Candidatus Thiodictyon syntrophicum: one gene and its partner. The protein of the gene in region 2 interacts with the protein of the main gene of each other region in a pairwise test. Links are inferred from orthologs where the notes say so. Each region holds a gene or a part of one and is shown on either strand. Other genes may lie near its edges. The genes, in order: mobA and THSYN_RS22235.

The links.
Region 1: the proteins of THSYN_RS22235 (region 2) and mobA interact in binary tests that used the Escherichia coli proteins (3 or more experiments, as listed by UniProt). The link is inferred for Candidatus Thiodictyon syntrophicum from one-to-one orthologs.

What each region holds. Positions count from the first base shown.
Region 1 is NZ_CP020372.1:167,671-170,849, reverse strand. Bases 198-3,062 are described here. They hold mobA (molybdenum cofactor guanylyltransferase MobA), read right to left. Parts: upstream 2,001-3,062; coding sequence 1,395-2,000; downstream 198-1,394. Other genes in these bases: mprF (bifunctional lysylphosphatidylglycerol flippase/synthetase MprF), read left to right, coding at 2,357-3,062; THSYN_RS31960 (4a-hydroxytetrahydrobiopterin dehydratase), read left to right, coding at 939-1,304; THSYN_RS31965 (VF530 family protein), read left to right, coding at 609-836; THSYN_RS31970 (TonB-dependent receptor), read left to right, coding at 198-465. Outside these bases: more of THSYN_RS31970, read left to right, coding at 1-197; more of mprF, read left to right, coding at 3,063-3,179. UniProt on the Escherichia coli protein: Transfers a GMP moiety from GTP to Mo-molybdopterin (Mo-MPT) cofactor (Moco or molybdenum cofactor) to form Mo-molybdopterin guanine dinucleotide (Mo-MGD) cofactor.
Region 2 is NZ_CP020370.1:5,265,268-5,268,416, reverse strand. The notes cover bases 315-3,149. They hold THSYN_RS22235 (molybdopterin molybdotransferase MoeA), read right to left. Parts: upstream 2,449-3,149; coding sequence 1,180-2,448; downstream 315-1,179. Other genes in these bases: moaB (molybdenum cofactor biosynthesis protein B), read right to left, coding at 2,632-3,149; moaD (molybdopterin converting factor subunit 1), read right to left, coding at 759-1,013; THSYN_RS22245 (hypothetical protein), read right to left, coding at 315-679. Also shown: more of THSYN_RS22245, read right to left, coding at 1-314. UniProt on the Escherichia coli protein: Catalyzes the insertion of molybdate into adenylated molybdopterin with the concomitant release of AMP.

The DNA of each region.
Region 1 (3,179 bases), on a different replicon or contig from region 2:
AGTTACCGGGTCAGCGACCGCTTGACCATCGGCCCCGGGTTCGGCGCCTTCTCCGAGATCGAGGGTGACGCCAGCCTGTTCCCGATCCTCGCGTTGGACTGGCGCCTGACCGACACCCTGAGCCTGAACACCGGTGGCGGTCTCGCGGCCAGCCGCGGACCCGGTCTGGTCCTGGAATGGCGGCCCGCGGACGCCTGGACCCTCAGTCTCGGCGCGCGTTATGAGAACGAGCGCTTTCGCCTGAACGACCAGGGCCCGGCCCCCAACGGCGTGGGCCAGGACAGCTCCATCCCGGTCTATCTGGGCGTCGTGCGCACCCTCGGGCGCTTCGGCAGCCTGAGCCTGATCGCCGGGGCCAAGACGGCGGGCAATCTCCGACTGGAGAATGCCCAAGGCGACAAACTGGCGGCCGCGGATTATGCCACGGCCCCCTTTGCGGGCGTGACGCTGAAGGTTCGCTTTTAGCGGATACTGCGCGGACCGACCACGAGTTCCTGCCTTGCTCGATGTAGCGGTCGACGAAGGTTTGCATGATGGGGTCTCCCGTGAGGTTCTGTTCCAACAGGGCGCGGACGTCGCGTTCCTCCACGCGCCCGGGGTCTTGAGCAATGACCGGTGAGCAACCGAAGAATCCATTACACGGGGTCAGTCTGGAAACCGTGGTCCTGAAGCTGGTCGATCATTACGGCTGGGATGGTCTCGCCGACCGGATCAACATCAATTGTTTCAAGCATGAGCCATCCGTGAAATCGAGTTTGACGTTTCTGCGACGAACTCCCTGGGCCAGGGCGCAGGTGGAGGCTTTGTATGTTTCTACATTGACGACGCGCGGTTGACACCTTTTTTGCCGTCGCCGATCCATACCGCGGACCGGCCGGTCCGGCGCACACATTGCGGACGGGGCGAATGCCCCTTCCGACCTGAAGGAGACTGCAACCATGTCTGATGAAAAGGTCTACAGCGAGGAGGAGATCCGCGCGCGGATCGCGGCCGAACTGCCCCATTGGTATTACGAGGATGGCTGGCTCAGGCGCAAATACCGCACCAGCGGCTGGAAGGGCACCCTGATGGTGGTCAATACGGTGGGACACCTGGCGGAGGCGGCCTGGCACCACCCGGATCTGGCCGTATCCTATGCCTTCGTGATCGTGAAGCTGGTGACCCACTCGGCCAAGGGGGTGACCGACAAGGACTTCGAACTGGCCCGCAAGATCGAGGAGACCGTCGGCTGGCGGCCCGGACCGGCCAGTGCCCTGGAGGGCACGCCGGATGATCCGCGTTTCAAGTACATCAAGTACGACTGAGGGGGCCGTTCGCGTGACTCGATGGTCGTGGCGGCCGGCGGCGGCGTTCGGTCCGCACAGCGGACCAGCGGCCTCGCTGTTGGCAGGCTGTCAGGGCGGGCGCCGCTCCAGCGCCAAGGCGTCGTCCGGGGTGTTGATGTTGGCGAAGCAGTCCGGCCGATCGCTGAAATCCGCCAGGGCGACCCGGTGGCGGTCATACCACCGGGTGGGCTTGCGCTCACCGGCGGCCAGGAAGGTCTCCAGATCAGTGGCCAGCGCCACCGGCAGCAGGGCATGGACCGGTTGCAGGCGCTGGCCGTCCGTGGCGACCGCGAGGTCTCCGGCCTGGGTGCGCAGGGCGAGCAGCAGCCGCGCGACCAGGTCGGGGGCGGGGTAGGGGCCGTCACAGGGCAGGGTAATGATCCACGCGGTGGCGGCCGCCCGCATGGCGCTGCGAATGCCGGCCAGGGGTCCCTGGAAGCCCGGGTCCAGATCGGCGACCACCGGCAGGCCATAGTCGGCATAGCGCTCCAGGTTGCGGTTGGCGCTGATCAGCAGGGTGTCGACCTGCGGGGCCAGGGCGGCGATGACCCATTCGACCAGCGGCCGACCGGCGAAGGGCCGCAGCCCCTTGTCGTGGCCACCCAGGCGGCTGGACTGGCCGCCGGCCAGGATGACCCCGGTGATGGCGGCGCGGGAGGGGGAGGGTGTGTGCATCCTGGAGTCCGGTGGTCGAGCCGTGAAGCCGTTAAAGTCGCGCAGCGACGTTGTGGGAGCGGCTCCAGCCGCGCCGGAAAGGCGGCATCTGAGTTCGCCGCGGCGCCGCAGGGTGACGGACGAGCCTTCATGGCCCTGGGGGGCCGCCGCGCCCGGTCCGGCTGAAGCCTCGACCTCCGGTCGGTCAGGCGGGCACAACGTTGTCCGGAGTTCACCTCGTCGGGATGATGGTTCGGCCCCCTTGACAACGCAACCGGGCCTGCGCCGCCGCCCACATTGCGCGCTCCGCCCGGGCATGGGAGCATTACCGCAGTCACCTTCATCGTCGACGCACGGGCGGCCCGCCCGAGGTCACCATGACCCGTCCACTCAAGACCCTGGACCCCGCCGCCGCGGGCGCCGCGGCGTCGGCCAATCCCAACCGCCGCGCCGCCGTGCTGCTCGCCTGGCTGCGCCGCGGGGTGCCGCCGCTGCTGGTGGTCGTGACCGCGCTGGTCGCCTGGTATGAGGTCAAGGGGTTCGACTTTCACACGCTGCGAGCCGCCTTGCGCCGCATCCCCTGGGTCGCGCTCCTGGGGCTCCAGGCCCTGGCCCTGGCGGCGGTCTTCGAGATGGTCCTCTACGACTGGTGGATGGCCCGCTGGCTCAAGGTCAACCTGACCTGGGACCGCCTGGTCCGCTACAGTTGGGTCGCCAATACCACCAACAACCTGATCGGGCTTTCGGGGCTCGCGGGCTCGGGCATCCGCATCCTGCTGCTCACCCGCGACGGGGTGGCGACCCGGGTCGCCTCGCTCTACTCCGGGGTGATCATGTTGGCGGTGCCGGTCGGGCTCTCGGTGCTGGTACTGGCGGCGCTGGCCCTGGGCCGCACCAACCTGGTACCGGGGGTCCTGCCGCGCTGGGCGGTACTGAGCGTCCTGCTCGCCTATGCCGCCTATCTGCCGGTGTTCCTGACGCTGGCGGCGAACCGGGCGGTCCTGCACCGGGTGCTGAGCGGGACCGCCCGCCTCGGTCTGGGCGGGGGGCTCACGCTGGTGGCGATCTCGGTGCTGGACTGGCTCCTGGCGATGCTGGTCGCCTGGTGTTGCCTGCTCGCCTGCGGCGCCCACCTGAACCCGGGCGCCTTCCTGGCCGCCTTCACCTTCGCGGCGACCCTGGGGGTGCTGAGCCTGGTCC
Region 2 (3,149 bases):
CCATCAAGGCCTGGGGCAGGTCTGTCAGGCTGCGCGCCAGATTCTGGATCGACCATTGTCCCAGTGCGTCCACGGCGGCGGCGAGCGCGGCGAGTGACGCGAGGGGGCGGCACAGGACGTCGGGGTCGGTGGCGCCGTAGGTGATGACCTCCTGCCACCGCAGCCCGTCGTAATCCTGTGCCACCGTGAACACCAGCACCAGCATGGATTCCAGCCACAAGAACAGGGTGCTGACCCACATGGCCGAGCGGCGGGCGGTGGTGAAGCGGTACTCCTCACGCAGTTGGCCCTTCAGCGCCCCGTAGAAGCGCGGCAACAGCAGACCGACCAGCAGGACGTCCGCAAACAGCAGCGACCAATGGCGGGGGGAGAAGCTGAGCACGCTGACCAGGAGCAAGACGGCCAGTCCGGCGGACTTCAGGAGTTCGAGGCCGAGCAGGACGTAGCGGCGCCGTAGCCACCGAAACAATGAGCTCTTGTGCTCCATGCACTCGTTGAGGAAGACGCGTCGCCGGTACAGTGCCAGCTCGGCGCCCGAGACGAACAGGAGCAGGGTGACCAGGATCACCAGGGCGAGGGTCGCCACACAGTTGCTGCGATAGGCGTTGAGCTGCCAGGTCAACAGCAGCAGCCAGACGAGGGTCATGGTCAACAGACGTGGGAGATCGGCATAGGTCACGGGAAGCACCTCCGGTCGCGGTCGCCGACGGATGCTATCCCGCGCTGGCCGCCGGCGCCGTGGAAAGGGGCAATGGGCCTCAACCGCCGGTTACCGGCGGGAACAGGGCCACCTCGTCGGTATCCCGGACCCTGGTCTCGGGGCGCGCCAACTCCTGATTGACGGCGACCATCAGCCGTTCACCCGGGACCAGGGCCTGGGCCCAGACGCCGCCGCGCGCGCGCAGGTAGGCGACCAGGTCCGCCACGGTGGCGATCTCGGGCACCGGGGCGAGTTGCTCGTCAGCGGTGCCCAGGGTCTCGCGCAGGTGGGCAAAGTAGCGTATCCGGATCATTGATGTGGGCGGCCTTCGGGCAGATTGCAGGGGGGATGCGACCAAGCGGGTCCAGACTAAGACCGGCGGGGCAAGACCGCAAGCGCCGCCATCGCGGAACGCGCGATGGTGCGCGAAAAAAGCGCATGAACACGCATCACGAGCCAATAGGCAATGTCGGGCCGACTCAGGACAGGAGCCCCGCGAAGGGGAGGTAGACCACGGGGTCGCCGCGGGCGATGGTCTGCTGCGGCGCGATCTCGACCAGGCCCTCGGCCCAGGCGGCGGCGGACAGCGCGGCGGCCGAACGGGACTGGTGCGTGACGGCCTCCCAGTCGCCGGCCGCGCCGCGGATCAGTCGCGCCTGGACGAACTCCCGCCGACGGTCCGGGCGGGGCCAGTCGAAGCCGGCGGGTACCTTGATGCCGGGCGGCTCCAGGTCCCCGGTGACTCCCTGCATCCGCAGCAGCAGCGGCCGGGCGAACAGCAGCAGGCTGACGAACAGCGAAACCGGGTTACCCGGGCTGCCGAGGAAGGGGGTGCCGCGGATATGACCGAAGGCCAGTGGCTTGCCCGGGCGTACCGCAATCTGCCACAGGTCCAGGGTGCCGAGCCGTTCGATGGCCGGCTTCACATGGTCTTCCTCCCCCACCGAGACCCCGCCGCTGGCCAGGATCAGGTCCGCGCTGTCCGCCCCCCGGTTCAGGGTGTCCATGGTCGCCTCCAGGGTGTCCGGGACCAGCCCCAGATCGCTGACCTCGCAGCCCAGGCCCTCCAGCAAGCCCTTCATGGTAAAGCGGTTGGAGTTGTAGATTTGCCCCGGCCCCAGGGTCTCGCCGGGCCTCACCAGTTCATCGCCGGTGACGAACATGGCCACCCGCAGCCGGCGGTAGACCGCCAGCTCAGTCGCGCCCACGCCGGCGGCGAGCCCCAGGTGCTGGGGTCGCAGCCGCGTCCCCGCCGCCAGCACCGCGGTGCCCGCGCGGATGTCCTCGCCGGCGCGCCGGATGTTGGCGTCGGGGGTGAGACCCGCCGGGACCTCGACCCAGTCCCCGTCGCGCGTGCAGCGCTCCTGGATCACCACTGTATCCGCCCCCGGGGGGACGGGCGCACCGGTAAAGATCCGCGCCGCGGTGCCGGGTTCCAGGGGGCGACCGGGCGCGCCGGCCGGGATGCGCTGGGCGACCCGCAGCCGGGTGGGTTCCGCCGCCTGAAGATCGGCGCAGCACAGTGCATAACCGTCCATGGCGCTGTTGTCCCAGCCCGGCATGTCGATGGCGCTGACGAGCGGTCGGGCGAGGACCCGGCCCAGCGCCTGGTCGGTGGGGACGCACTCCTGCGCGGCGGGCGCCGTTGCGTGCGCGAGCAGCAGGTCCAGGGCCTCCTGCTTGGTCAGCAGGGGCCGCCCGGCGGGGTCCGGGCAGCCGTCCCGGTGGGGGTGCTGGTTCGTGGTCATCGCGCGGGCCCGCTCAGCCTAAAATCCACAGATGAACACAGATGGGCACAGATTTTCTTAAAATTGTCATACGTTTATCGCTGATGTCACAATCACGGGCAAGGTGAGCCCCGGCCAAGCGTAAGTCAATGAATAATCTGTGTTCATCTGTGTCCATCTGTGGATAACTACTCTTTACCAGTTTCAGCGCTCGCGCAGCCGCGGGATCAATTGGGCGAAGTTGCATGGGGGGGTACGGACATCGAGTTGGGCCAGGAGGATCTGCTCCCAGGCGGTCCGGCAGGCCCCGGTGGAGCCCGGCAGGCAGAAGATGAAGGTGCCGTTGGCGAGCCCCGCCAAGGCCCGGGACTGGACCGTGGAGGCCCCGATCTCGACGAACGACAGGGCCCGGAACAGCTCCCCGAAGCCCTCGATCTGTTTGTCGAGCAGGGGTGCCACCGCCTCCGGGGTGCTGTCGCGGCCGGTCAGTCCGGTGCCGCCGGTGCTCAAAACCACCTGGACCTGGGGGTCGGCAATCCAGCGCGAAAAGACCGCTCGCAACTGGTAGACATCGTCGCGCACAAGCTCGCGGGCGACCACCCGGTGTCCGGCCTCCTGCGCCTTGGCCTGGAGCAGGTCCCCGGAGCTGTCCTCGGCCGCGGTGCGGGTGTCGGAGACCGTCAGGACGGCGACGGCAAGCGGCACGAAGCCTTGGTCGGTGA